Regions from separate parts of the Mesorhizobium sp. M0184 genome, predicted to be linked through region 1. Evidence: predicted binding sites of a transcription regulator. Region 1 holds the regulator's gene; each other region holds the start of a gene.
The links. Region 1 encodes LexA, which represses DNA repair genes until DNA is damaged. Its sites were predicted from a motif close to TGTTCNNNNTGTGTTCNG; they were not measured.
Positions count from the first base shown of each region.

Region 2: the regulator LexA is predicted to act here: its motif matches at 6,475-6,492, upstream of NKJ23_RS02380 (helicase-related protein).
Region 3: the regulator LexA is predicted to act here: its motif matches at 5,339-5,356, upstream of NKJ23_RS24265 (single-stranded DNA-binding protein).

Region 1 covers NZ_JAMYSZ010000012.1:10,673-20,603, reverse strand. The annotation lists gene NKJ23_RS16500 (molybdopterin molybdotransferase MoeA) at 1-59, shown strand, start outside; gene NKJ23_RS16495 (hormone-sensitive lipase) at 67-897, opposite strand; gene kynU (kynureninase) at 994-2,241, opposite strand; gene lexA (transcriptional repressor LexA) at 2,690-3,424, shown strand; gene NKJ23_RS16480 (ComEC/Rec2 family competence protein) at 3,418-5,883, opposite strand; gene gltX (glutamate--tRNA ligase) at 5,980-7,401, shown strand; gene gltA (citrate synthase) at 7,581-8,909, shown strand; gene lpxB (lipid-A-disaccharide synthase) at 9,017-9,931, opposite strand, start outside.
Region 2 covers NZ_JAMYSZ010000001.1:456,136-466,066, reverse strand. The annotation lists gene NKJ23_RS02405 (ABC transporter permease subunit) at 1-219, shown strand, start outside; gene NKJ23_RS02400 (amino acid ABC transporter ATP-binding protein) at 216-986, shown strand; gene NKJ23_RS02395 (CarD family transcriptional regulator) at 1,065-1,646, opposite strand; gene fdxA (ferredoxin FdxA) at 2,015-2,353, opposite strand; gene NKJ23_RS02385 (RNA-binding S4 domain-containing protein) at 2,502-2,888, opposite strand; gene NKJ23_RS02380 (helicase-related protein) at 2,901-6,308, opposite strand; gene phbB (acetoacetyl-CoA reductase) at 7,039-7,764, opposite strand; gene NKJ23_RS02370 (acetyl-CoA C-acetyltransferase) at 7,855-9,042, opposite strand; gene phaR (polyhydroxyalkanoate synthesis repressor PhaR) at 9,321-9,929, shown strand.
Region 3 covers NZ_JAMYSZ010000023.1:58,816-68,746, reverse strand. The annotation lists gene uvrA (excinuclease ABC subunit UvrA) at 1-2,217, opposite strand, end outside; gene NKJ23_RS24290 (hypothetical protein) at 2,915-3,313, opposite strand; gene NKJ23_RS24285 (ATP-dependent Clp protease proteolytic subunit) at 3,310-3,915, opposite strand; gene NKJ23_RS24280 (SRPBCC family protein) at 3,942-4,466, opposite strand; gene NKJ23_RS24275 (ArsR/SmtB family transcription factor) at 4,463-4,777, opposite strand; gene NKJ23_RS24270 (cupin domain-containing protein) at 4,860-5,249, opposite strand; gene NKJ23_RS24265 (single-stranded DNA-binding protein) at 5,458-5,970, shown strand; gene NKJ23_RS24260 (OsmC family protein) at 6,093-6,518, shown strand; gene NKJ23_RS24255 (MarC family protein) at 6,527-7,156, opposite strand; gene NKJ23_RS24250 (hypothetical protein) at 7,231-7,761, opposite strand; gene NKJ23_RS24245 (helix-turn-helix transcriptional regulator) at 7,848-8,675, shown strand; gene gyrA (DNA gyrase subunit A) at 8,824-9,931, shown strand, end outside.

The DNA of each region.
Region 1 (9,931 bases):
CGCCGTTCTCACCTGCCGCAGCGGCGGGCTCCCCCTGCGACGTGCTGATGTTACGCTGAACCTGCCTCACTCCGAGATCAAGGTCCGGGTCAGCGGATGGTCTGGATCGGCCAAACCGTCGATGATGTTGAAATGATGCCGGTCAGGCTCGACCACCGAGCTGGTCGCGGTACCCAGGCCGATCCAGATGTTGGCCAGCAACGCGCTCTGACGCAGGAATTCGGCGCGCTCGCCGCCGCCGGCCCAGCAGGTCAGGCGGGCCTTGTCCATCGGGCGCAGCAGCACCGGGCTTTCGGCCTGCGCCTCGGCCTCATCGATCGCGATCGTCTCGTTCATGCCGGTGCGCATGATCGGGCGCAAATCATGCACCCCCGAGATCGACACCACGTGACGAACGCGCCGGACCACTTCGGGCGCCAGCGGCGTCGTGGCCGTAACCATCCGGCTAACAAGATGGCCGCCGGCCGAGTGTCCGGTCAGCATCAGCGGCCCTGGGACCATCGCCGCCGCCTTGCCGATCGCCGCGCCGACTTCCTTGACGATGCCGCCAATGCGTATCTGCGGACAGAGCGTGTAGGACGGCATCGCCACCGCATAGCCGCGATCAACAGGGCCAGCGGCAAGATGCGACCAGAAATTCTTGTCGAATTCCATCCAGTAGCCGCCATGAACGAACACCACGAGTCCCTTGGGCTTGATGGCCGGCAGGAAAAGATCGAGCCGGTTGCGTGGGTTGTCGCCATAGGCCATGTCGAGCCGCGCCCTGCCCTCGGTCGAAAGCACGTCGCGGAAAACCCGCGCGGGCTCGGTCCAGGCCGCCGGCCAGCGATCGCTGCCGGCTATGTTGGCGCCGTTGGCATAGGCGTTGTCCCAATCGGCAATGTGACGTTCGAACACCCTGCGCCCTCCCTGGCAATATGGCCTTGCAACGTAGCCGTGAGCATCGCGCGGCGCGTCGTCGCCAGCCTCACGATTCCAGCTCTCGCATCAATCTCAAGTGACAGCTGCTTTGATTGCGAAGCGCGCATCCTTCCACGCACCGGTGCGGAGGATATCCTCAAGCACTTTGACGGCCTGCCAGACATCGGCATAGCTGACATAGAGCGGGGTGAAGCCGAAGCGCATGGTCGATGGCGCGCGAAAATCGCCGATCACGCCACGTTCGATCAGCGCGCGCATGACCTGGTAGCCATGCTCATGCATGAATGAAATCTGGCTGCCGCGTTTTTCCCCATCGCGCGTGCTTTCGAGCGTGAGCCCGTAAGTGCCGCACTTTGCCTCGACAAGCTCGATGAACAGATCCGCCAGCGCGATGCTCTTCTTGCGCACCGCCGTCATGTCGACATCGTTCCAGATGTCGAGCGCGCCCTTCAGCGTGCGCATCGACAGGACCGGCTGGGTGCCGCACAGAAACCGGCGGATGCCGGTGCCGGCCGCATAGCCTGGCTCGAAGGCGAAGGGCCGTGCATGGCCCCACCAGCCGGTGAGCGGCTGCTGGATGTCGGAAAGATGCCGCTCAGCCGCATAGATGAAGGCAGGCGCGCCCGGGCCGCCATTCAGATATTTGTAGGTGCAGCCAACGGCAAAATCGGCGTTTGCCTTGTCGAGCTCGACTGACATCGCGCCGGCGGTGTGGCAGAGATCCCAGACGATCATCGCCCCGGCTTCCTGAGCCCTGCGCGTCAGCGCCGGCATGTCGCGCAGTTCGCCCGACTTGTAGTTGACGTGGTTGACCAGCACCACGGCGGTGCGTTCGTCGATCAGCTCTTCGATGGTCGGCGCGTCGACCCCCGAGAGGCGCAGCAGCGTATCTTTTCGCGTCGAAACCACACCCTCAGCCATGTACAGGTCCGTCGGAAAACTATCGCCCTCGGCGACGATGACCTGCCGCTCCGGTCGCATGGCCATGGCGGCGTGCAGCAGCTTGTAGATGTTGACCGATGTCGTGTCGCAGACCACCGTCTGGCCGGCCGCGGCACCGATCAGGCGCCCGAGCTGGTCGCCAAGTTCAAGCGGCATGTTGAACCAGCCGGCCGTGTTCCATGCGCGGATGAGATCATGCGACCATTCTTCGGTCGCGGCCTTGTGCAGTTCATCGAAAGCGGCACGTGAAGCAGCTCCTAGCGAATTGCCGTCGAGATAGATCACTCCTTGCGGCAACACGAAGCGGTCGCGCATCGCGCGCAGCGGATCTGCGGCATCCATCGCCTTTATGGCGGCGAGATCGGGAATTCCTGTCATGATTTGCCTGCTCCCCCCAAAAGTTCAACGCAACGCCGGACACGCATCGACTGTTCTTCCATCACCTGGTTGCGCGCAGCAAGGCTCCACCGGCGAGAAGCAGCCTGACCAGGCGACTGGAAACCAGGAGTTAACCCGAGGTTGGCGTTTTGAGTTCGTTTCGTTCACGGTGCATTGACCGAACCGCGCAGTCGATACGGGTTCAATTCCGTGCCCTTTGCCGACTGACGGCCGATGCCAGTGCTGCCTTCTGGGAAGCCAGAAGGCGCAAACGAAAGCAGAATCAAGGGGATGACGCTCGCGACGGTGAAAATGCGGCATTCCGGTAGGGGCGTGGTTTGTTTCCCAAGCCTTAACGCATTCATTAAACTTTAAACAGTTGCGGAACACAACTGGAACAGATAGTGTTTGTTCTGGGTTTGTTTTTCTGATTCTGTTGGGGGTCGCTATGCTGACACGCAAACAACACGAACTGCTTATGTTCATCCACGAAAGGTTGAAGGAAAGCGGTATCCCGCCTTCCTTCGACGAGATGAAGGAAGCGCTCGACCTGGCTTCCAAATCCGGAATCCACCGGCTGATTACGGCGCTGGAGGAGCGCGGCTTCATTCGCCGTTTGCCCAACCGGGCCCGTGCGCTGGAGGTGCTGCGCCTGCCTGACTCGATCGCCCCCGGCCTCAATGCGGCACGCAAGTTCTCGCCGAGTGTCATCCAGGGCAGTCTTGGGCAAGGCGGTCCTCGGCAAGGCAAGCCGACATCGTCGCGCGTGCCCGCAGCCGGAAATGACGACGATGTCGTCGCCGCCGTTTCGATCCCGGTGATGGGCCGCATCGCCGCCGGTGTGCCGATCGACGCCATCCAGCACCAGACGCATTCGATTTCGGTGCCGCCGGATATGATCATGGGCGGCGAGCATTATGCGCTCGAGGTCAAAGGCGATTCGATGATCGAGGCCGGCATTTTCGACGGCGACACGGTGATCATCCGCAATGCCGATACGGCGAGCCCCGGTGAGATCGTGGTGGCACTGGTCGACGAGGAGGAAGCGACGCTGAAGCGGTTCCGCCGCAAGGGCGCCTCGATCGCCCTGGAAGCCGCCAATCCGGCCTACGAGACGCGCATCTTCGGACCAGACAGGGTCAAGGTGCAAGGCAAGCTCGTCGGACTGATCCGCCGCTACTGAGCTCCGCCCTTGGCGCCGGCTTTGGGGTTGTCGGCCCTGCGGTATGGCGGCAGGCCTCGTGCCGCGCGTGAAAATTTCCGCTGCACGTGCCAGGGCCGGTATGATTTTTCGACCGCGAAACGGATTTCGGCGCGCGTTGCCGCTTGTGGATCGAAGTAGACGGCGGCACTTCCCGCGTGCGCCAGTTGCCGTTTGGTGACGACGAGGACCAGCCGGTCGTAGTAGCAGGGGTTATGGGCGGTGGCGTCGTCGATGACGATCAAGCTGGCAAAGGCGCAGGCTGGCCGCGCAGTATCGCGGTCCTTGGCTTGCGCGATGATCGCGCCGGATGGATGCCTGGCAAGGCAGAGGCCATCCGTGCAAATGAACGGCATGCCCGGCGGTAGGTCGGCCGGATCGGCAATGTCGAATTGCGGGTCGTTCTTTCCAGGTGTTTCCGGCGCGACGATAGCCTCGGATGTGAGCGCGCGTTTCCAGTTGTCGATGGTGAACTCATTCGGGCGTGCCCGGTTGACCGCGAGTTCACCGCTGCCGATCGGCAGCGCGACCAGCCGTGCGTCCTCCGAGACCAATACGTCGGGTATGCGTGTCTGCGTTGTCGTCAGCAAGCCGGCGAGCGCAAAAGGAAGTGCCGCCAGCCGCAACCAGGTCGTCGCCATGCTGGCAATGACGAGGGCGATCGTCACCAGAAGGACGGATCTCAGCGAAATCAGCCCGACCGCATCGATCGGCGAGCGCTCCGAGATCCACCCGGACAGGGCGATCATCGCCGTCAGCCCCTTGCCCATGACATAGAGGAAAGGGCCATCCGCACCGAACGGCATCGCCAGCGCGCTGAGAACGGCGAAGGGCATGACGACCAGTGAGACGATGGGCATGATGGCCAGATTGGCGAACAGGCTGAGCGGCGCCACGCGCTGGAAATGCCATATGGCGAAAAGCGCTGTGGCGCTCCCTGCAATGATCGAGGTCATCGCCAGACCGCACATGCCCAGCAGGACCTTTCGAGTGGCAAAGCGTTGCGGCGACAGCCGCGGCGGCGGCGTGGTGGCCCTGCCGGCGCGGTAATCGGACCAGCCTGCATAGGCGCCGACAAGGGCCGCCGTCGCGGCGAAGGACATCTGGAAACTCGGACCGACCACCTCGTGCGGCGACACCAGGATGACCGCGATGGCCGAGATCGCCAGGTTGCGCATGGTGAGCGCGGCCCGGTCGAACAGCACGGCGATAAGCATCACCGCCAGCATGATGAAGCTGCGTTCGGCCGCCACGACAATGCCGGAAAAGACGAGGTAGGCCGCAATCGAAAGAAGCGCGGCGGCCGCGGCATATTTCTTGACCGGCCGTCGCGATGAGAAATCGGGAAACAGCGCAAAGGCACCCCGCAGCAGCGCCATGATGGTGCCGGCGACCAACGCCATATGCAGCCCCGAGATGGAGATGATGTGGTAGATGCCGGTGCGCCGCATCGCTTCGTTGATCTCCTCGGGAATGCCGGCGCGCACGCCGACGATCAACGCAGCAGCAATCTCGCCCTCGGCACCGCCGATGCGGCTGCGGATATGGTCGGCGATGGATTCGCGCGCGTCTTCGATCGCGGAAGAAAGCTGCGCGGCAAGCGGCATGCTGCCCGACGACACGACTTTCGGATTGCCGAGAAAAAAGCCGCTGCCGCCGATACCGGCGAAATAGCTGTCGAAGGAGAAATCATAGCTGTCGGGCCGCACCGGGCCGGTCGGCGGCAGCAGCCGCACATAGCCGGTGATCTCGGAACCGGCGGTCAGCTCAGCCGGTATCTTCATCGCCGAAACGCGGACCCGTTCCGGCATGTAGCGCAGTGTCGGCCTGGCGGTTGAGATCACATCGATTGTCAGCCTGATGCGGCCGCTCGCCATGGGCTCGTACGATACGACGCGACCCGTCAGCCGCGTCGAGATTTCGGAACCGAGCATATGCGTTCCGACACGCCATGTCTCGAACTTGGCGGCAAGTACGCCAAGCGCGCAGAGCAGTGCCACCATGAAGCACAGGCGCGTCCTGGGCCATGACCGCGAGACGACGGCACAAAGGGCCGCGAGGAGCGCGATTGCGATCGGCTGTGGAAAGGCCGGCTCCACCGACAGCCCGAAATATACGACCACCCCGCATGCGAGGAACACCGGCACCAGCAGGAAGGCGATGCCGCGGTCGAGTTCCAGGCCGGCTGCCGAGGTTACGCTGTTGCGGATACGGGACGGTGACGGGAGGCGGAAACGCCTGGGCAGGCGTACGATGGGCTCGCCCGCGGGCACGAGAACCGTTGCTGGGTCGCTGGCCGGCAGCGACGGAGCATCGAAGCGCGGAGCGGGTAGCAATGCCGGTGCCGGCAGGACAGGCGGGGGAGCGGCAAACAGCAAGCGTTCGCTGACGCCGCTGCCAACGTCCTCGCCCTCGCCCGCACCACGGCCTCGCACAGCCATCGGGTCTGCCCCTTGCGCCCTCGACCTCCTATGCTACATGAACGCGCAACGCGCGAAAGTCCGCAAACCCACTTCCTTCGCCCGCCTGAGAGTTCCATGCCCGATAAGGTCGTCACCCGTTTTGCCCCCTCGCCCACCGGCTATCTGCACATTGGCGGCGCGCGCACGGCGCTGTTCAACTGGCTGTATGCCAAGCACACAGGCGGCACGATGCTGCTGCGCATCGAGGACACCGACCGCGAGCGCTCCACCGATGCGGCAAGCGCGGCCATTCTCGACGGGCTTTCCTGGCTTGGCCTGACATGGGACGGCGAGCCGGTGTCGCAATTCGAGCGTGCGCCGCGCCATCGCGAGGTGGCCGAGGAGCTCGTTCGTATGGGCAAGGCCTATTATTGTTATGCGACGCCTGCCGAACTAGAGGCAATGCGCGAGAGCGCACGCGCCAAGGGGCTGCCTCCCCGCTATGATGGACGCTGGCGCGACCGCGACCCGTCGGAGGCGCCGCCCGGCGCCAAGGGGGCGATCCGCATCAAGGCGCCGACAGACGGCGAGACGGTGGTGCATGACCGCGTCCAGGGCGACGTGCGCTTTCCCAACAAGGATCTCGACGATTTCATTATTCTGCGCTCGGACGGCAATCCCACCTACATGCATGCCGTCGTCGTCGACGATCACGACATGGGCATCACCCACATCATCCGCGGCGACGATCATTTGACCAACGCCGCACGCCAGACCGTAATCTATCAGGCCATGGGCTGGGAGGTGCCGTCGATGTCGCATATCCCGCTGATCCACGGTGCCGACGGCGCCAAGCTGTCGAAGCGGCACGGTGCGCTTGGCGTCGAAGCCTATCGCGCCATGGGCTACCTGCCGGAGGCGCTGCTCAACTATCTGGCGAGGCTTGGCTGGAGCCACGGCGACGATGAGATCATGTCGATCGCCGACATGATTGCATGGTTCGACATTGGCGACGTCAACAAGGGCGCCGCCCGTTTCGACTTCGCCAAGCTCGAGGCGCTTAACGGCGTGCATATGCGCCGGATGAACGACGCGGCGCTGCTCGACATCTTCATCGCCACTCTGCCCTATCTTGAAGGCGGCCCGTCAATCGCCGCGCGCCTCGACGACAGACGCAGGGCGCAACTGCTTGCCGCTTTGCCGGGCCTGAAGGAGCGCGCCAAGACGCTGGTCGAACTTGCTGAAGGGGCTGCATTCCTTTTCGTCGAGCGGCCGCTGCCGGTCGACGAGAAGGCGGCGGCGCTGCTCAGCGGTGAGGCGCGCGCGATCCTGCGGGGCGCTCATGCGGCACTAGCCACGGTTTCGGAGTGGTCTGCCGCCTCAGCCGAAGCCGCGATCCGCGACTATGCGCAGGCCGCCGGCCATAAACTCGGCGCCGTGGCCCAACCTTTGCGCGCCGCGCTCACCGGCAAAAGTACCTCGCCAGGTGTCTTCGATGTGCTGGCCGTGCTTGGCCGCGAGGAAAGCCTGGCGCGGATCGCTGATCAAATCGATTAGCAAACTGGCCCAAGAAGATTGGCATTGAAAGGTGTGTTTCGCAGTGCAACATTGGGTCTTGGCCTAATCTGCCGCGCAGATTCAATTGCGGGCGCAAATGTGCGTATTCCGATGCTTTTGACGTGTTGGGTTCAGATATTTTGCCTTTGCCGGCCTGAGGAAACAAAAAGGAGTTTGCTATGACCGAACCTGCGACAAAAATGGAATTTGGCGGCAAAACCCAGGCATCGACGGCCAAGCTGGAACTCGGCGGCAAAACCCATGAATTCAAGATACGAAGTGGTTCGGTAGGACCTGATGTCATCGACATCGGTTCGCTCTACAACACCGCCGGCGTCTTTACCTACGATCCCGGTTTTACGTCGACGGCGAGCTGCGAATCGGAAATCACCTTCATCGATGGCGATGCCGGCATTCTTTTGCACCGCGGCTACCCGATCGACCAATTGGCCGAGCACGGCGACTTCCTCGAAGTCTGCTATCTCTTGCTCTATGGTGAACTCCCGACCAAGGCGCAGAAGGACGATTTCGACTACCGGGTGACGCGCCACACCATGGTGCATGAGCAGATGTCGCGCTTTTTCACCGGCTTCCGCCGTGATGCGCATCCGATGGCGGTGATGTGCGGCGTGGTCGGCGCGCTGTCGGCCTTCTATCACGATTCCACCGATATCTCGGACCCCTATCAACGCATGGTCGCGTCAATGCGGCTGATCGCCAAGATGCCGACGATCGCGGCGATGGCCTATAAATACCACATCGGCCAGCCATTCATTTACCCGAAGAACGAGCTGAATTTCGCAGCCAATTTCCTGCATATGTGCTTCGCCGTGCCTTGCGAGGAATACAAGATCAATCCGGTGCTGGCCCGCGCGATGGAGCGCATCTTCATCCTGCACGCCGATCACGAACAGAACGCCTCGACTTCGACCGTCCGCCTGGCCGGCTCGTCGGGCGCCAATCCTTTTGCCTGTATCGCTGCCGGCATCGCCTGCCTGTGGGGTCCCGCACATGGCGGCGCCAACGAGGCAGCCCTGAACATGCTGGGCGAGATCGGTCATGTCGATCACATCCCGGAATTCATTGCGCGCGCCAAGGATAAGAACGATCCGTTCCGATTGATGGGATTTGGCCACCGCGTTTACAAGAATTACGATCCGCGCGCCAAGATCATGCAGAAGACCGCGCACGAGGTCCTGGGCGAGCTCGGCATCAAGGACGATCCACTGCTCGACATCGCCATGGAGCTGGAAAGGATCGCACTGACCGATTCCTATTTCATCGAGAAGAAGCTCTATCCGAACGTCGATTTCTATTCCGGCATCACGCTGAAGGCGCTGGGCTTTCCCACCACCATGTTCACCGTGCTGTTCGCGGTCGCCCGCACCGTCGGCTGGATCGCGCAGTGGAAGGAGATGATCGAGGACCCGCACCAGAAGATCGGTCGCCCGCGCCAGCTCTATACCGGCGCGCCGGAACGGGACTACGTGCCAATCGCGAAGCGGTGAAGGTGGTGAATGGTGAATGGTGAATGGTGAATGGTGAATGGTGAATAGCGAAGCGTCGCTCCCTGTCCATAGAAACCACTATTCACAATTCACTATTCACAATTCACTCACTTCCTCACCATCCCCATCACCACACCCGCGGCAATCTCGCCTGACGGCTTGGCGGTTGCCATACGCCCGGCAATGTCGGCAAAACCGTGCTTCTGCCAGGTGCGGTAGGCGGTATCGGAGAACAGCGCTTCCAACTGCCGCGCCAGATAATGCGGCCGCACATATTGATTGTAGTGTTCCGGCACAACGGGCCGGTCGGCAATGAGATTGGGCAAGGCTGCGCTCCATACTTTGATCAGCGGCTGCGCGATGCGCATGACCGGATCGAGCCGGTAGCAGGAGATCATCGGCACACTCGCCAGTGCCAGTTCCAGCGATACTGTCCCCGATGCGATCAGCGCCGCATCGGCCTTGCCGAAGGCCTGCCATTTGCGTTCGGCATCGAGTATGATCTCCGGCTTCTCGTCCCAGCTCGCGACCGAGGTCCTGACCAGATCGGCGACGTGCGGCACCGTCGGCAACAGCAGGCGCAAGCGGTGCCCGCGCGCCCGCAGGATCGACACCGTCTCGCCGAACGGCCCGACCATGCGTCGCACCTCACCACGACGCGAACCAGGCAGTACAAGCAACGTTTTGACGTGATCTGCGGACAGGTCACGCGGCTGCGCCTGCGCCCTGGCGGCACTGATTATGCCCGGATCGTGTGCAAGGCGATGCCCGACATAGGTGCCGGGCGGCCCGCCCAGGCGAGCGAGTTCCTTCACCTCGAACGGCAGGATGCAAAGAATGTGATCGACATATGGCTTCATCGCCGCCGCCCTGCCCGGCCGCCAAGCCCACACGCTCGGGCAGACATAGTGGACGATCGGGATAGTCGGATCGGCGGCACGCACCTTCTTGGCGACGCGCAGCGAGAAATCCGGACTGTCGATGGTGATAAGGCAATCGGGCTTTTCACCGGCAATCCCGTT
Region 2 (9,931 bases), on a different contig from region 1:
ATCTCGCTGGTCAAGGACACTTCGCTCGCCGCCGCCATCACCGTGCCGGAGATGTTCCAGGCAGCGCAGCGCATCGTCGCCACCACCTATGAGCCGCTGATCCTCTATGTCGAGGCAGCGGCCCTCTATCTGATCATGAGCTCCGTGCTGTCGGCCTTGCAGGCCCGGCTGGAAACAAGGCTGAACCGCTATGGCGGCTTCCTGGAGGCGCGCTCGTGATCGGCCTCACCAACATCGAAAAGCGTTTCGGCGACAATTTGGTGCTGAAGGGCGTGACCGTCACCATCGAAGAAGGCAGCGTTACGGCGCTTGTCGGGCCGTCGGGCGGAGGGAAGAGCACGCTTTTGCGCTGCATCAACCTGCTCGAGCTGCCGACTTCAGGCACGGTACGGATCGGCGACGATGCACTCGAATTCCACCCCGGCGGCAGGGTCTCGACCAGGGATATCCAGCGACTGCGGCTGCAGACCGGCATGGTGTTCCAGAATTTCCAGTTGTTTCCGCATCGCACTGCGATCGAGAACATCATGGAGGGGCTGGTGACGGTGCTGAAATGGCCCAAGGAGAGGGCGCGCGAACGGGCGCTGGCCCTGCTCGAAAAGGTCGGCATGGCGCACAAGGCCGATGCCTGGCCGGCGACGCTGTCAGGTGGCCAGCAGCAGCGCGTGGCGATTGCCCGGGCTCTGGCGCCTTCGCCGAAGGTCCTGCTCTGCGACGAGCCGACCTCGGCACTCGATCCGGAACTGGCGCAGGAGGTGGTCGACGTGCTCGGCAAGCTCGCCAGCGAGGGCACGACCATGGTGATGGCGACGCATGATCTGCGGCTCGCCTCGAAGATCGCGCGGGAAGTGGTGTTCCTCGATGCCGGCAACATCGTCGAACAAGGCCCGGCCGCGGTGCTGTTCAGCAACCCGGAACGCCAGCGGACCAAGCGGTTCATCGCCACGCTGAAGCACGAGGCGGAAAGGGAGGGCGGCGAAGGTTAGATATGCCCGTCGCCGGTCAGCTAAGACAAAAAAACCCGGCGCAAGGCCGGGTTTTTCTGAATTCGAAAGCAAAAAAGCTCAGGCGGCTTCTTCCTGCTCGGCTTCCTCGTTGTCGGCCTTAGCGCCGCGCTTGGGGCCCTTATTGAGGTTCACCTCGATGAGGCGCACCGCTTCGGTCTCCGACATGCGGTTGACGGCCGCGATCTCGCGGGCCATGCGGTCAAGCGCCGCCTCGTAGAGCTGGCGCTCGGAATAGGACTGCTCCGGCTGGTTATCGGCGCGGTAAAGGTCGCGCACCACTTCCGAGATCGAGATCAGATCGCCGGAGTTGATCTTGGCATCATATTCCTGGGCGCGGCGTGACCACATGGTGCGCTTGACGCGGGCGCGGCCCTGCACGACCTTCAGCGCGCGCTCGACATAATCCTCTTCCGACAGCTTGCGCATGCCGATCGAGGTCGCCTTGGCGACCGGCACCTTGAGGCGCATCTTGTCCTTCTGGAAGTCGATGACGAACAGCTCCAGCTTGTGGCCCGCGACTTCCTGCTCATCGATCGAGACGATCTGGCCGACACCATGCGCCGGATAGACGATGTACTCGCCGGTCTTGAAACCGTGGCGCGCTGCGGTGGACTTCTTCTGCGGGGTGATCGTTGCCATTACGCCCTGAACTCCTTGTTGTGGTACCGGCATCGTGCCGGCCCGAACTCGTGCGACCGGGGTGACCGGTCCTTAGCCACACAACGATGAACTCACCGGAAAGGCCAGGACCGGCAAATCGCAACATTGCGACCGCCTGCCCCAGATCGCTCTGGTCCGGATTGAGAAATTCACCTTTCAGTGATTTGGGGCGTTTGCGCCATAAATCGACGTTGTGTCACCGGCATGTTTGGCTCATATAACACAAAAAGTCGGAAGAATCAAGGTTTTGCTGCACGCGCGAAGGCCGCGCGCCGTCGCCGCCTGTCAAGGCAGTTAATGTATCACGTCTGTTACGCGGCGTCAGGCCGCCGCAGCCGGCAGGCTCGTCAGTCGCCTTCGCCGGGCTCCGCGGAGAAATATTTCTCGAACTTGCCAGTTTCGCCATCGAAATTTTTAGCGTCGGCCGGCGGCTCCTTCTTGGCGGTGATGTTGGGCCATTTGTCGGCATATTCGGTGTTGATCTGCAGCCATTTGTCGAGGCCCGACTCAGTGTCGGGCTTGATCGCGTCGGCCGGGCATTCCGGTTCGCAGACACCGCAATCGATACACTCGTCCGGGTGGATGACGAGCATGTTCTCACCTTCGTAGAAGCAGTCGACCGGACAGACCTCGATGCAGTCCATGTATTTGCATTTTATGCAATTGTCGGTCACGACATAGGTCATTGGTCGGCTCCGGGACGTCCCATTTTGTTGGGCTTTTTTGGTGAGGTAACGCCTTTGTCCGCTGGTGGCAAGGGCGGCCCCTGCCAGCGGTGCCGCGGTTTCCGGAATGGAATTCCGGAAGGCCGGCAAAGCGGGCGTTCGACCTTGCTCAATCGTCGCCGAGCAGGTGGTCGGTCTGGCGGCGTTCCTTCTTGGTCGGGCGACCGCTGCCGGCCTCGCGCAACGGCGGCACCGCATCCGGAAGCGCCTCGCCCTTGGGCGCGGGGGGCGGCGACATGTCCTCGTAGAGCAGGCGGGCCTCTTCGGCCGGGCCACGCCGTACGCCGGTGCCAAGGACTTTCCAGACGAAGATCCGCCGCTCCAGCGTGATGGTCAAAACGTCGCCCGGCCGGACCGTATCGGAGGCCTGCGCTGCTTTGTCGCGATTGATGCGGACGCGTCCGGCGACGACCAGCTTGGCTGCCAGCGTGCGCGATTTTACCGCGCGCGAGAAGAACAGCCACTTGTCGATGCGCTGGCGGGCATCAGTGACCATCGGACGAGCAGCTTACTTCTTCAGCTGGTCGCGCAACGCGGCGAGCTTGGCGAAGGGCGAGTCCGGGTCGAAGCGGACCGGGCGTTCCTCACGCGGCTTTGGCTGGAAGGCGGGTTTTGCGCCTTGGGCGCCGCCTTTGCCGTCCTGCCGGCCAGCCTTCCAGTCGGGCCGGTTTTCGCGCCGGTCCGGGCGTTCGGCTTGCGGCTTGCCGGCGCGCTGTTCTGCCGCCTCGCCTTGCGGCCTGGGCTTGAACTTGCTGCGGTCGAAGCGTGGCTTGCCGGCGCCGTCGCGCTGGTCGTGGCGCCCCTGACGGGCGGGCCGGTCGCCCGGCGTCGGTTGCCCGCCGGCATCTGCCGGCGCATCGCTGCGGCCGCCCGGCGCAGCTTGACCATTGCGCGCGCGATTGTCCCGATGATTGTCCCGGGGGCGGTTGTCATGCTGGCGATGACGCGGGCGCTGGTCGAAACGACCCTGCCGCCATAACAGGACAGGTTTTGGCTCCTCCGCTTCTGGAGCAGCTTCGCCGGCGACGGCTTCCGCCGTCGCTGCAGGTTCGGCCGGCGATGCTTCCGTAGTGTCGGAAACCGGCGGTTCTGCCGATGCCGCAGCCTCAGTTTCCGCCCCAAGTTCCGCCCTTGGCTCGGCCGCTGGTTCCGCAGGCGCTTCAGCAGTCGCCTCCGCGGCGGGCCGGGTCTCTTGCGTGACTTCTGCCGCAGCTTCAGGGGCTGGAGCTTCCGCGACAGGCTCTGCCGTCGCTTCGCTCACAGCTTCGGCCGCCGCCTCCGCAACAGGAGCCGCATCCGACACAGGTTCCGAAGCCTCCGCCGGCGGCTCTGCCGCGGCAGCTGCTTCCGCCATCCTCGCCTGCTCGACTCGCGCAGCCTCTTCCGCCGCCTGCTTTGCAGCGGCAGCTTCACGCGCGGCATTGTCCTGTGCGTCGAGCCGCGCCTTGACCTCGGCCGCCGGTTTGGCATCGGCGCGATAGCCGAGTCCCTTCAGGATTTCTTCCATGTCGTCGGCGGTGGCGCCGAGAATCGACATCATCGGCGGCGTCACCATGAAGGACTGGCCGTCATAGGCGCCGTCGGGGCGAGGGCCGAGGCCCGGCTTCCAGTTGGTCGCCGGCCGGATCAGGTCGGCCAGCCGTTCGAGAATATCGACGCGTACAGCACGCCGGCCAAGATTGCGGTAGCCGGCAAGCTTGTAGAAGGTCTTGTCGAAGGTCGGATCGATGACCACCGAGGTGCGGCCGGAGGCCAGTGCGTGAACGACATCGCCGAAGCCGGGCTTGTCCTTGCCGTCGTTTCTCAGCGCCCACAGCAGCGTTATCAGCCCGGCCGGCGCCGGTTTGATCAGCGCCGGCACGAAGACATGGTAGGCGCCGAAGCGCACGCCGAGACGGCGAAGCGCCGCGCGGCCTTCCTGGTCGAGCGACTTCATCTCGTCGGCGATGTCGCGACGGTTGATGAGGCCGAGATGCTCGACAAGCTGGAAAGCAATGCCGCGGCCGATGCCGGTGATCTGCTCGGCATTCTTGAGATCGACCAGCGGCTTCAGCAAGGATTCGATCTGGAAGTTGACGAAGCGCTCGGCGCGCGCCGCAACCTTGTCGCGTGCCGGGCCGGCGAGTTGCTCGTCGGCGAGCAGAACGAGACGCGGCTTCAAAGCGTCTTCGCCGGCAACCAACGTGCCGATCGGGGCGCCGATCCAGCGCAGCGTGCCATCCGAACCCAGCGCAATGTCGCCATTGGCAGAGGCGCCGAAACGCTCGGCCCGCGCTTCGAACTCGGCGGCAAGCGCCTTCTGCGCCGCCGCCCGCACCGCCTTGGCATCCTCGCCGCCGGCGCTCTGGTCGGCGGTGAAGCGGAAACCCTGCAACTCGCCGACGTGATGGCCTTCGACGAGGACGGTTCCGGTTGGGCTGATTTCGGCTTCAGGCATCGTGTTTTCTCTAAGGCGCCGCATGAGGACGGAAGTCCTGCGGTCTACAAAACGTTTCGTCAACCGCTCATGCAGCGCATCCGACAATCTGTCTTCGATTTCGCGCGTCTTTTCCTGCCAGTGTGCCCGATCGGCCAGCCAGCCGGGCCGGTTGGAGACGAAGGTCCATGTGCGGATCTGGGCAATCCTGTGCGACAGCGTGTCGATGTCGCCTTCGGTTGTGTCGGCACGGCGCACCTGCTCGGCCATGTAGTTCTCGTCGACATGGCCATGCCTGGCAAGGTCCATGTAGATGGAGGCGATCAAGTCGGCATGCTGGGCCGGCGCGATCTTCCTGTAGTCGGGCAGCGCGCAGGCTTCCCACAGCAGCGCCACGCGCCTGGCATCGGTGGTGAGTGCCCGGATGTCCTCGTCGCGCGACAGATGCTCGAGCGCCTGCGCGTCTACTGCCGGCAGTGCGCGCGTCAGGCCTTCTACCGGGGCGTTGGTCTCGATCGAGCGCTTCAGCGCATCGAGGCTGGCGAAATCGAAATGCGCGGTACGCCACTGCAGCACTTTCACCGGATCGAAATCATGCGCCTCGATCTTGTTGACCAGTTCATCATCCAGCGGATCGACCTGGCCGGTGACGCCGAAGGTGCCGTCGCGCAGATGCCGGCCGGCGCGGCCGGCAATCTGGCCGAGCTCGGCCGCCGTCAGGTTGCGGTACTGGTAGCCGTCGAATTTGCGATTCTGGGCGAAGGCGACGTGGTCGAGGTCCAGGTTGAGGCCCATGCCGATGGCGTCGGTGGCGACGAGGTAGTCGACGTCGCCCGACTGGAACAGCGCCACCTGGGCGTTGCGGGTGCGCGGGCTGAGTGCGCCGAGCACGACGGCAGCACCGCCCTGCTGGCGGCGGATCAGCTCGGCGATGGCATAGACCTCGTCGGCCGAGAAGGCGACGATCGCGGTGCGCCGCGGCAGGCGGGTCAGCTTCTTCGAGCCGGCATAGGCAAGATGCGACAGGCGTGGTCGCGTCACCACCGACACGCCCCGCAGCAGGCGCTGCAGGATGCCGTGCATGGTGGCCGCGCCCAGCAGCAGCGTCTCCTGGCGGCCGCGCAGATGCAGGATGCGATCGGTGAAGATGTGGCCGCGTTCGAGATCGCCGGCGAGCTGGACCTCGTCGATGGCAACGAAGGCGGCGTCGGTCTCGCGCGGCATCGCTTCCACGGTGCAGACCGAGTATTTCGCGCCCGCCGGCTGGATCTTTTCCTCGCCGGTGATGAGCGCCACCTTATGGGCGCCGACCTTCTCGCAGACGCGCGTATAGACCTCGCGGGCAAGCAGCCTGAGCGGCAGGCCGATGACGCCGCTTTCGTGCGCCACCATGCGTTCGATGGCGAGATGGGTCTTGCCGGTGTTGGTCGGGCCGAGCACGGCCGTCACGTCTCGACCCGACAGGATCAGCGGTTCAGTGTGTTTCGGATGGATGTTCATCGGCCTGGAAATAAGGCTCTCTGCCTCGCATTGTCGGAAGCGCGCCCATATTGGCCGCGTATGACAGGCGACACATAGGGATTTCGGGCGCGAAGCGAAAGCGGAATGTGCCGAGGGAGGCCGATTGGTTGGTTCGAAGCCAGAAAATCTGTTCCCAATTAACAGTTGGAACGAGTCTGGAACGAATCAGCGACGAATCACTGACTCGCGCTGATTCAGGGTTTGTTCACGGCTACATCTGGGTTTTCTGTCGGCGTACCTCACCACATGCTGAATCACGGAAACTGGCCCGATTTATGCAAGTGGCATCCAAGCGAGCACTGCGGTTAACCTTTGCCGGTGAATGGTCGTGGCTGGCCAATCTGCTTCGCACAACATTATGAAATTATTGATGTTTCCTAACGCGCTTTAATCATTTCGAGGGTGTTTTCAGCTCTCGCCGTTAACGTTCCGCTCAAAGCCGGAACGAATCGGCGACGAATCAGCGATAGCCGAAGTTTCTTGGTTTGTTCACTGCAACATGTTGTGTCGTGAACAGCTTTTCCACCGAAAACCCACAGGCTGCCGGACGGCTTTTGCACAGGCTGCGAGTTTGCCGTTAACCTTTGCGTGCCGGATTGGGGCAGCGTGCTGCATCGAGATCTGGCAACGGGAAGACCGCTATAGAAACGGGCCGTTTTGCAGGCCCGTTCGTCCAAGCGCGTATCTGTCTCAACGTAAAGATAAACGATCAGGCGATGTACTGGCCGCCATTGGCTGATATGGTCGAGCCGGTGATGAAACCGGCATCGTCGGAAGCGAGGAAGACGACGCAGCGCGCGATTTCCTCCGGCTCGCCGAGACGGCCGACCGGGATGTGCGGGATGACGCGCTCGTTGAGGACCTTCTCGTCCATTGCCTTGACCATCTCGGTGGCGATGTAGCCGGGGCAAATGACGTTGACGGTGATGCCGGCGCGCGCGCCTTCCTGGGCCAGTGCCTTGGTGAAGCCGATATCGCCGGCCTTCGAGGCCGAATAATTGACCTGGCCGGCCTGGCCTTTCTGGCCGTTGATCGAGGAGATGGTGATGATGCGACCGAACTTGCGGTCGCGCATGCCGCCCCACAATGGATGCGTCATGTTGAAGACGCCGGAAAGGTTGGTGTCGAGGACCTCTTTCCATTGCTCGCGCGTCATCTTGTGGAACATCGCGTCGCGAGTGATGCCGGCATTGTTGACCAGCACCGAGACGGGACCGAGATCGGCTTCGATCTGTTTGATGCCGGCGGCGCAGGCCTCGTAATCGGCGACGGACCATTTATAGACCGGGATGCCGGTCGCGGCCTTGAACTTTGCCGCCGCTTCTTCATTGCCGGCGTAGTTTGCGGCGACCGAATAGCCGGCGCTTTTCAAGGCGACCGATATCGCCGCGCCGATGCCGCGCGACCCGCCTGTGACGATTGCAACCTTTGTCATGCGTTTCCCTCCCAGAGTGAATGGTGAATGGTGAATGGGGAATGGTTATTGCGTAAGCCCTCCTTCCATTCACCATTCACAATTTGCCATTCATCCCATTGCTTCCACGCACATGGCAACACCCATGCCGCCGCCGATGCACAGCGTGGCAAGACCTTTCCTGGCACCTCTGCGGCGCATTTCGTAGACCAGCGTGTTGAAGATGCGGGCGCCCGAGGCGCCGACCGGATGGCCGATGGCGATGGCGCCGCCATTGACGTTGACGATGGCCGAATCCCAGCCCATGTCCTTGTTGACGGCGCAGGCCTGTGCGGCAAAGGCCTCGTTGGCTTCGACCAGATCGAGGTCGCCAACCGACCAGCCGGCCTTGGCCAGCGCCTTGCGCGAGGAGGGGATCGGTCCCGTCCCCATGATCTGCGGGTCGACACCGGCGGTCGCCCAGGAAACGATACGCACCAGAGGTGTGATGCCGCGCCTTGCGGCTTCCGCTTCGGTCATCAGCACCACGGCGGCGGCGCCGTCGTTGATGCCGGAGGCATTGGCTGCCGTCACCGTGCCTTCCTTGTCGAACGCCGGCTTGAGCTTGGTCATGGCATCGATTGTCGCGCCGTGGCGGATGTATTCATCCTGGTCGACTACGGTGTCACCTTTCCTGCCCTTGACTGTAAAGGCAACGATCTCGTCATTGAATTTTCCGGCTTTCTGCGCGGCCTCGGCCTTGTTCTGGGAAGCCAGTGCGAACTGGTCCTGGTCGTCGCGGGTGATCTGGAACTGGCGGGCGACGTTCTCCGCGGTGTTGCCCATATGATAGCCGTAGAAGGCATCGGTCAGGCCGTCCTTGATCATGGTGTCGATCAGCTTGAAGTCGCCCATCTTGACGCCACCGCGCAGATGTTGCGCATGCGGAGCCATCGACATCGATTCCTGGCCGCCGGCAACGATGATCCTCGCGTCGCCCTGGGCGATCTGCTGCATGCCGAGCGCGATGGCGCGCAGGCCCGAGCCGCAGAGCTGGTTCAGGCCCCAGGAGGTCGCCTCCTGCGGTACGCCGGCAGCCATTGCCGCCTGCCGCGCCGGGTTCTGCCCTTGAGCCGCGGTCAGGATCTGGCCGAGGATGACCTCGTCCACCTCCTTGCCGTCGACGCCGGCACGGACAAGCGCTTCCCTGACGGCGACGGCACCCAATTCATGGGCTGGCGTGTTGGCGAAGGCGCCGTTGAAGGAGCCGACGGGCGTGCGCGCTGCACTGGCGACAACGATGGCGTTGGAAGCGGACATGTTCTTCTCCAGGCTTTCGGGGAACGATTTCGGGTGCCGTCGGAGACTTTTCTTGCCCTTTCCACAACCCGAGTCAAACCCGAAATGGGCATGGCGTCCCACTGCCGCAAGCATGCCGCCCGTCGCTGCAACGGCGGCCCGTCCGTGCTGCGCAGCATAAAATGTTCCCGCACTGCACAAACTGCTTGGATTCATGACGCTTTTGCGCATATCCTTTAAAAAGGCGCAATCGTTACCGGCGGCTTACTTAAGCTGGCCGGTGTCCGGGGAGGATGCAGATGGCCGCAAAAGACGAACCTATTGTTATCAAGAAATATGCCAATCGCCGTCTCTACAATACGGGCACCAGCACCTATGTGACGCTCGAGGATCTCGCTGAAATGGTCAAAAAAGGCGAGGACTTTACTGTCCAGGACGCCAAGACCGGTGACGACATCACGCATCCGGTACTGACCCAGATCATCTTCGAGCTGGAGAACAAGGACGGGCAGAACATGCTGCCGATCCCGTTCCTGCGTCAGCTCATCGCCTATTACGGCGACCAGATGCAGATGATCGTGCCGAGCTTTCTCGAGCAGTCGATGCTGGCCTTCTCTAAGGAGCAGGAACGCTTTCGCGAGCAGATGAAAGATGCCCTCGGCAAGTCGCCGATGGACATGATGAAGATCGCCACGCCGATCAAGGTGCTGGAGGAGCAGACGCGGCGCAACATGGAAATGTTCCAGAACGCCATGCGGCTGTTCACGCCGTTCCCGCCCGCGGGCTCTGCGCCGGCAGCAGCACCACCCGAACCGGCCAAGAAAGAAACATCGGAAAAACCAGACGACCTTCAGGAGCTGAAGGACCAGATCGCCGCGATGCAGCGCAAGCTCGACACGATGTCGTGACT
Region 3 (9,931 bases), on a different contig from region 1:
CAGGCCGGCGAACCAGTCGCGAATCGGCGTGAAGGCGCCGGTATAGGTGGCAGGGTTGGAGCGCGGGGTGCGCCCGATCGGCGACTGGTCGATGTCGATGACCTTGTCGAGGAATTCCAGCCCCTCGATTCGGTCATGCTCGGCCGGATGCTCGCGAGAGCCCATGATGCGGCGCGACGCCGCCTTGAACAGGGTCTCGATCAAGAAGGTCGACTTGCCGCCGCCGGATACGCCGGTGACGGCGGTAAACGTGCCGAGCGGGATTTCGGCGGTGACGTTCTTCAGATTGTTGCCGCGCGCGCCGACGACCTTCAGCCGGCGGTTCTTCTTGGCCTCACGCCGCGCTGCCGGCGTCGCCACTTCGAGCTCGCCCGACAGATATTTACCGGTGATCGAAGCGGGCGTCGCCATGATCTGCTGCGGCGTGCCCTGGGCGATGATGTGGCCGCCATGAATGCCGGCAGCCGGGCCGATATCGACGACATAGTCGGCATGCAGGATGGCGTCCTCGTCGTGCTCGACGACGATGACCGTGTTGCCGATGTCGCGCAGATGCTTCAGCGTGTCGAGCAGGCGGGCATTGTCGCGCTGGTGCAGACCGATCGACGGTTCGTCCAGCACGTAAAGCACGCCGGTCAGGCCGGAGCCGATCTGCGAGGCAAGACGGATGCGCTGGCTCTCACCGCCTGAAAGCGTGCCGGAGTTGCGCGACAGCGTCAGATAGTCGAGACCGACATCGTTGAGGAAGCGCAGCCGCTCTCGGATTTCCTTGAGCACGCGCACCGCAATCTCGTTCTGCTTGTCGTTGAGCGAAGCGGGCAGATCGGTGAACCACTGGTCGGCCTTGCGGATGGACAGTTCGGTGACCTCGCCAATGTGCTTGCCGGCGATCTTGACCGCGAGCGCCTCGGGCTTCAGCCGGTAGCCGCGGCAGGCCGGGCAGGGCGTGGCCGACATGAAGCGCTCGATCTCCTCGCGCATCCAGGCGGATTCCGTCTCCTTCCAGCGGCGCTCGAGGTTGGGGATGACGCCCTCGAAGGTTTTCGTCGTCTTGTAGGAGCGCAGGCCGTCATCGTAATGGAAGGTGATTTCGCGCTCGCCGGTGCCGTGCAGGACGGCTTGCTTTGCCTCCTCGCTCAAATCCTTGAACTTGTCGCCGAGCTTGAAGCCATAGGCAACGCCCAGCGCTTCCAGCGTCTGCGCATAGTAGGGCGAGCTCGACTTCGCCCAAGGGCTGACGGCGCCGGCGCGCAGCGAGACATTCTCGTCGGGCACGACCAGGCTGGCATCAATGGCGCGTTGGCTGCCGAGCCCGTCGCAGGTCGGGCAGGCGCCGAACGGATTGTTGAAGGAGAATAGCCTGGGCTCGATCTCGGGAATGGTGAAGCCGGATACCGGGCAGGCGAACTTTTCCGAGAACAGCATGCGTTCATGCGTCTCGTTCTTCGATTTGTTGACCGAATCCTCGCCGGTCTGGCTGGCGTCGAGCGGCTTGTCGGCAAATTCCGCCACCGCCAGCCCGTCGGCCAGCTTCAGCGCGGTCTCGATGGAATCGGCGAGCCGCGTCGCCAGATCGCCGCGCACGACGATGCGGTCGACGACAACGTCGATGTCGTGCTTGTACTTCTTGTCCAGCGCCGGCACGTCGGCGATCTCGTAGAAGACGCCGTCGACCTTGACGCGCTGAAAACCCTTCTTCTGCAGCTCCAGCAGTTCCTTGCGGTACTCGCCTTTGCGGCCGCGCACCATCGGCGCCAGAATGAACAGCCGGGTGCCTTCCTCGACCGCAAGCACCCGGTCGACCATCTGCGAGACCGTCTGGCTCTCGATCGGCAGGCCGGTGGCCGGCGAATAGGGTACACCGACGCGGGCGAACAAAAGCCGCATATAATCGTAGATCTCGGTGACGGTGCCGACCGTCGAACGTGGGTTCTTCGAGGTGGTCTTCTGCTCGATGGAGATGGCCGGCGACAGGCCGTCGATCTGGTCGACGTCCGGCTTCTGCATCATTTCGAGGAATTGCCGCGCATAGGCCGAAAGGCTCTCGACATAGCGGCGCTGGCCCTCGGCATAGATGGTGTCGAAGGCAAGCGACGACTTGCCCGACCCCGACAGGCCGGTCATGACGATCAGGCTGTCACGCGGCAGGTCGAGATCGACATTCTTCAGATTGTGTTCGCGTGCCCCGCGAATGGAGAGATATTTATGGTCGGCCATCGCCGGTCGCCGCCTCAGAATCTGGAATTCGTGGGATGGGCGGGTTTTCCCGACCATCCCCTATGTAGGTAATTTCGCCGCCTTTTCGAGAGACGCCACAACTCTCGACCAAAGCGTTTAACCGCCTTTCGCGCGAACGGGCAAGCGGAAAGAACAAAGGCCGAACACGCTCCTGACAAAAGCTGCCCGCGCAGCCGGCTTCAAAGCGATTCGCGATCACATTTTTCGGTAATCGGCTATTCAAGGTTGACGTGCCTGCGTCATGGGGGCAGAATCGACACGTCAACGAAGCCGGCCGTCTTTCGATGGCCTCGCGGCCTGGGGCTAGCCTGCGAGACGCCGCGGGTTATGCGATGAGCGCTTCGACGACGACAGTCGCAACGAACAGAAGGAGAGCAGAGGCATGACTCCACCGGATTGTTCCTTGAGGCTCCACGTGTCGCTGGAGCCGCGGCAGGTATAAGTAGCCAGGTCAGGCGTTTAGCGCTACCTGCCCACGTTGACCTGCCGATCCCCACAACAATCAGAGACTGCTAGTCGGATCGTCGGCTGAACGCCGCGAAGCATCCGAAATAAAAAGCCGGCAGTACACTCCCGGCAATTTGGATTTCAGATCCAAGAAAGCCCTGTCAGTTGCAAACGCAATGGCGGGGCTGTTCGTTTGAAGCGCAATATTTGTGGTTCACACCAGGCGAACTTAGCGGCTGGAGGGCCTGATCCCGCCGGTAGCGACATCGATGGTGATGCTACCGGAAATCCGAACGTCGGTATCGCCAATCTTAAAGGTGCCGTTGCCGCTGCCTGGAGCCACATCGTCAGGCTCAGGCCGCGGCGCTGGCTCGGCGATGCGATAATCGCTGGTCACACCGGGCAGGGTGCCCTTTTGCGAAGACGTCGAATTATCTTGGGCAAGTGCCATACCCACCAGCATGTTCGTGCCGGCTACGGTAGCGATAGTAAGGTATAACAGGCTGGATGAGCGGCTGGCGGTCATCGCCGGACTATAGTGCCGCGATAGCGTCAAGACCAGACCGATGGCGCTGAAATTGCGGGGGCTCAATCGCCTCAGTTCCGTCCGCCGGCCCGGCTCGTTCATGCGGCCTGCTTGCGAGTGTCGAAAACATGGTCGACGAGGCCCCAATCCTTGGCCTCCTGCGCGGTCATGAAAAAGTCGCGGTCGAGCGTGCGTTCCACTTCCTCGTAGGTGCGGCCGCAATGGCGGGCGTAAAGATCGGTCATGCGCCGCTTGGTGCGAAGGATGCCCTCGGCATGGCGCTGGATATCGGAGGCTTGGCCCTGGAAACCGCCGAGAGGCTGATGCAGCACGATGCTGGTGTTGGGTAGCGCGATGCGCCGCCCCGGTGTGCCGGCCATCAAAAGGAACGAGGCCATCGAGGCGGCGAAGCCCATACAAACCGTGGAGACCGGGCAGCTGATATACTGCATCGTATCGTAGATGGCGAAACCGCTGGTCACCACGCCGCCCGGCGAGTTGATGTAGAGCGAGACCTCCTTGTCGGGATTGTCGGATTCCAACGACAGAAGCTGGGCGCAGACCAGCGCCGAGGTGCCGTCGTCGATCGCCCCGTTGATGAAGACGATGCGCTCGCGCAGCAGCCGCGAAAATATGTCGAAGGCACGTTCGCCGCGGCTCGACTGCTCGATCACCATCGGCACCAGATTGGCAAGGCCGCTCATCGGTTGTCTCCGTTGACTGTTGTCGTTCAGGCCGCGCGCAGGAAGAGGCGCGGGGTGTTTGCGGCGATCTGCTTGTGCCTGGGAGTGCGCGCTTCAAAGGAAAGCCGGCAACCGGCGCCTGCCATCGCGATCTCCGGCGCTGCTGCCCGAGCAAAACCATCATGGACGATGCGCAGATGCGTGCCGCCGGAAACGGTGCGGTCGAGCGTAAAGGTGACGATGCTGTCCACTGGGCTGTCGCTCATTGCGCTGTCCAGGGGGCTGCCGGGCGGCACCTGCGTATCGCCGGGCGCCGGCCGCTCCCGCCAGGAATAGCGCAGCAGCCGTCCGGGATCCGCGTCGAGGATTTCGCACTCGATCGGCGCATTCGGCGCTTTAAAGGCAAAGCGGTTGCCGATTTCGGGCTTGATGTCGTTCGGCATCATCCAGGCCGCGAGCAGGTCCGGCACCGTCAGCGCCCGCCACACCTTTTCCGGCGGTTCGGGCAGCTCGCACTCGAACTCGATCTTGTCTGCGGCCATTTCGGCGCGTTCTTTGCCTCGGCTGGTCATTGGTCCATGTCCTTCAAAACCGTCTTGAGCCTTTCGATGCGCTCTGGCCAGAACGCACGGTAGCGTTCGATCCAGCCGAGCAGTGGCGCAAGCCCCTTCGGATCGACGCGGTAATAGGCGTTGCGACCGGCCCGGCGCTCGACCACGAGGCCGGCGCCGCGCAGCACTGCGAGATGTTGCGATACCGCCGGCTGCGATACCGGTATGCCAGTGCGCAGTTCCGACACCGTCATCTCGCCGTCGGCGAGCCGCTCATAGACGGCGCGACGCGTTGGATCCGCTAGTGCCCGAAAAATGTCTGCTTCGATCATGCCGAAAGCATAAGTCAATACTTATCTGTTTGGCAAGCCGTGTTTTTTAAGACAGGCGGTGTTTTTTAAGACAGGCGAGGTTTTAAAAACTCGCCGGAAGCCAGCGTCTCACCATGTCCGGGGATCCCTTGAACGTCGCCTCGAAAACTGGTGACGCGAGCACGGCATGGATGTGAAGCAGTTCGGAGCCGACGTTTCGGAAGCCATGTTGCCTGCGCGCTGCAACAACAAGCGACTGTCCGGCAGTCAAGACGAGATGCTCTTCATCGATCCACATCTCGGCCCTGCCGGCGATGACGGTAAGCACTTCCTCGACCGGGTGCCAATGTGTGGGGGCGCCAACCGCCGGTTCGACCCATTGTTCGAATATGCAAAGTTGAGTTGCGCCGTTGCGGGCAGAGACATGCATGCGGGTCTTTACTCCCGCTCGCCACTCTTCTTGCGGCTGATCGTCATGCGCAACCATCTTCATGCGGTCGCCTCGATCCCATGATCTGTGGAAATTCGACGCCAAGACACTACTTCTTACTGACAACTATTGACAGTGAAGGGCCTCTCCTATAGAACGAAAAGAGAACAAAAACCTTGTGGGAAAAGGCGGCGACGGCAGGCAGGGATTGTCCATAGCCTGTAAGGTGCGGCGACAAAAATTTGGTTTCGGATGAGCGCGGAGAAGTATCATGGCGGGTAGCGTCAACAAGGTCATTCTGGTGGGCAACCTCGGGGCGGACCCTGAAATCCGCCGCTTGAATTCGGGTGACCCGGTCGTCAACATCCGCATCGCGACGTCGGAAAGCTGGCGCGACAAGACATCCGGAGAGCGCAAGGAAAAGACCGAGTGGCACAATGTCGTGATCTTCAACGACCAGATCGCCAAGGTGGCCGAGCAGTATCTGAAGAAGGGCATGAAGGTCTATGTCGAGGGCCAACTGCAGACGCGCAAATGGCAGGACCAGACCGGCAATGACCGCTATACGACCGAAATCGTGTTGCAGAAATTCCGCGGCGAGCTGCAGATGCTCGATGCGCGGGGCGAGGGCGGCGGCCAGGTCGGCAACTATGCCGGTGGTGGTGCGAGCCGCGGTTCCGATTTCGGCCAGTCCGGCCCGGGCGAAAGTTTCAATCGCGGTGGCGCCAACAAGGGCGGCGGCGGTGGTTCGTCGCGCGAGCTGGACGACGAAATCCCGTTCTGATTTCTCGGGCGGACTGCCCTTGCGGCGAAAAGCGCCGGCACCTTGGCCACGAAATGGCGTCCCGAAAATCTGTCTTGGATTTTCGGGACGTTGTGCGTTTGAGCGGTGAAAGGACGTATCAGGTGAAGGCAAGGGTCAAATGGGTCGAGGAGCGCACTTTCGTTGGCGAGTCCGCCAATGGGCACAAGCTGGTGCTAGGCACTGCGTTCGGGCCGGAGGGCAAGACGCCGGGGCCGAGCCCAATGGAACTGGTGCTGATCGGCACTGGCGGCTGCTCGGCCTATGACGTGATCCATATCCTCGAAAAGGGGCGCGAGGCGGTCGAAGATTGCGTGGTCGAACTCGATGCCGACCGTGCAGAAGCCGATCCCAGGGTGTTCACCCGCATTCACATGCATTTTGTCGTCAAGGGCCGGGCGCTATCACACGACAAGGTGAAGCGGGCGATCGGGCTTTCGATCGAGAAATACTGCTCGGCCTCGGCAATGATGGCCAAGACTGCCGAGATTACCCACGACTTCGAAGTCATTGAAACGACAGCGAAGTAGGGCTGTTCCTACGTCGCCATCAGCGCCTTGATGCCGTCGGCGACGAACTGTACGGCGAGCGCCGCCAGGATGACGCCGAGCAGCCTTGTCAGGATCGAACGGCCGGTTTGGCCGAGGATACGGTCGATGCGCTCTGACAGCACGAACACCAGGTAGGTGATGACGAGGCAGATGGCGATGATGCCGACAAGGGCTGTCTGCGCGCCCAAACCCTGAAACGAGCTTGAGAGCAGGACGGTCGCCGAAATCGCGCCGGGACCGGCAATAAGCGGGATCGCCAGCGGAAAGGCGGCGATGTTGTGGATCATGTCCCTGGTGATGGCGACGTCGCCGATCTTCTCCTTGCGGTCCTGCCGGCGCTCGAACACCATTTCGAAGGCGATGAAGAACAGCAGAAAGCCGCCGGCGACGCGGAAGGCCGGCAGAGTGATGCCGAAGACTGACAGGATCGACGCGCCGGCGATTGCGAACAACGCCATTACGAGGAAGGCGATGACCGAGGCGCGCACGGAGACCTGGTTGCGCTCCTCGCGGTTCATGCCGCGAGTCACGGCGAGGAAGAGCGGCGCCAGGCCGGGCGGATCGATCGTCACCAGTATGGTGACGAAGGCGTTGAACAGGCTGTCGAAGCTCGGCATGCTGACCCTCCCCGCCGGCAAAGCCGGATAACGGGATTGGTAGAGCAAAGCGGAGCCAGTGGAAACCGTGCGGATCAGGGGCTGACGGCCCGGCGCGCCAGAAACTCGACTTCGAGACGCCAGGTGGCGCCGTCGTCCTGTGAGCGTTCGCCCAGCCAGCGGAACGAATTTTCGGTGATGCGCGAAAAGCTCCAGCGCACAGCAGATCCGGTGCCGTCTGCGCCTTGCTGGATGATGGTGTCGCCCTCGGCACGGCCGAGCTGGCGGCTGTAGTACTGATTGCGCGGATCGCTCCAGAAGATGTGCCAGGCGTCAACGCCGGGATCGTAGACGCGCAACGTCGTGCCATAGAAGGTCCATTTGCCGAGCGAGGGCGAGGGGCCGGCGTCACGGGCAGGCAGGATCCATACGTCCTGGATCGCGCGGCCTTCGAGCACCCAGCCGAAATGCACTTCGCCGCGCCCGGTCAGCACCTGACCGTCCTCGAGATGGCGCGTGGCGTCGAACGTCCAGGCGCCGACGAAGCGGCCATAAAGATTCAGTTTCTCGGCAAGGGCCGGTACGGGCCCATCGCTGTGCAGGGCCTTGGCAAAGGAATTGGACATGGCTTCGCTCTCATCTTGTCAGGAGACCGGCAAGCATAGAGGCCGACAGGGGTTCTGCGCTTGGGAAAAGTTGCTATGTTTCGGCGATGACGACGAGCGCGCACAGGCTGGCGTCGGGCCGAGGCTGGCAGGTGTCGGATGTCATCTGCACCGCCAGCGCCGCCGACAGGCCATTCGAGGAGGAGCATCGGGATTTCTGCGTTGCCGCCGTAACCAACGGCACCTTCCGCTATCGTGCGCGCGAGGGCACGGCGATGCTGGCGCCGGGCGCGCTCCTGCTCGGCAATCCCGGCACATGCTATGAATGCGGTCACGAGCATGGCGCCGGCGACCGCTGCCTCTCCTTCCATTTCGGACCGGCCTATATGGAGCGGATCGTCGCCGACGTGCCGGGCACGAAGACGCTCGATTTCGGCACGCCGCGCCTGCCGCCCTTGCCGGCGCTGGTGCCGTTGCTTGCCGAAGCGGAGGCGGCGCGCGAGATGGCCGACACCGGCGCGTTCGAGGAACTCGCCCTGCGCATTGCCGGTGCCGCGGTGACAGCGGCTTGCAGCGCCACGGATCGGGGACGGACGCCGAGCCGCCGTGACCAGAAGCGTGTTGCCGAAGCGGTGCGGCGCATCGAAGTCGATGCCGACCGGCCGATCTCGCTTGCCGAACTCGCCGACGAGACCGCCACCAGCCCTTACCATTTCCTGCGCACCTTCCGGCACGTCGCCGGCATGACGCCCTACCAGTTCCTGCTGAGAGCGCGGCTGCACAGGGCAGCCGTGCGGCTGCGGACGTCAGATCAGACGATTTCGGCGATCGCCTTTGCGGCGGGGTTCAACGATCTGTCGACCTTCAACCGCCGTTTCCGGCGGCTGATGGGCGAGGCGCCGGGTACTTATCGCGCCCGCCGGCGACGCCCGTGAAAGGGTGCCACGGCCATATCGTCGCAATTGGTTTATCCTTTTGAATTTGCCGCTAAAAACCACACTGGAAAACTGCCGCGATTGTTGGAGTTTCAGGCTGGCTTCCTATATAAGCACCAAGTGATTCCTGATTAGATTGTGATCCGATTTGACCGACCAAAAGACACCGCGCGGCGCCGACGGCGGCCCCACCGGCATCGAGCCGATATCCATCATCGAGGAGATGCAGCGCTCCTATCTCGATTACGCCATGAGCGTGATCGTCAGCCGCGCGCTGCCTGACGTGCGCGACGGCCTCAAGCCAGTGCATCGCCGCATCCTCTACGCCGCCTATGAGAGCGGCTATCACTGGAACCGCAAATATGTGAAATCGGCACGCCCGGTCGCCGACGTGATGGGTAAATACCATCCGCATGGCGACGCCTCTATCTACGACGCTTTGGTGCGCATGGCGCAGGATTGGTCGCTGCGCGTGCCGCTGATCGACGGGCAGGGCAATTTCGGCTCGATCGACGGCGATCCGCCGGCGGCGATGCGCTACACGGAATCGCGGCTGACCAAGGTCGCGCATGAGTTGCTGGAAGACATCGACAAGGACACCGTCGATTTCCAGGACACTTACGATGCGTCGGGCAGCGAACCGAAAGTCCTTCCGGCGCGCTTTCCGAACCTGTTGGTCAACGGCTCCGGCGGTATCGCCGTCGGCATGGCCACCAACATCCCGCCGCACAATCTGGGCGAGGTCTGCAACGGCGCCATTGCCCTCATCGATAATCCAGCGATCGACCTTCCGGCACTGATGGAGATCATTCCGGGGCCGGATTTCCCGACCGGCGGCATCGTGCTCGGCCGCTCCGGTATCTACAGCGCCTATTCGACCGGCCGCGGCTCCATCGTCATGCGCGGTCGCGTCAACGTCGAGGCGCGCGGCAACGATCGTGAATCGATCGTCATCACCGAGGTTCCCTATCAGGTGAACAAGGCGTCGATGATCGAGAAGATGGCCGAGCTGGTGCGCGACAAGCGCATCGAAGGCATTTCCGACATTCGCGACGAGAGTGACCGCCAGGGCTACCGCGTCGTCATCGAACTGAAGCGCGACGCGGTCGCCGATGTCATCCTCAACCAGCTTTACCGCTTCACCCCGCTGCAGACGTCCTTCGGCGCCAACATGGTGGCACTGAACGGCGGCAAGCCGGAATTGCTGACTCTGACCGACATGCTGAAGGCGTTCGTCGCCTTCCGTGAGGAGGTGA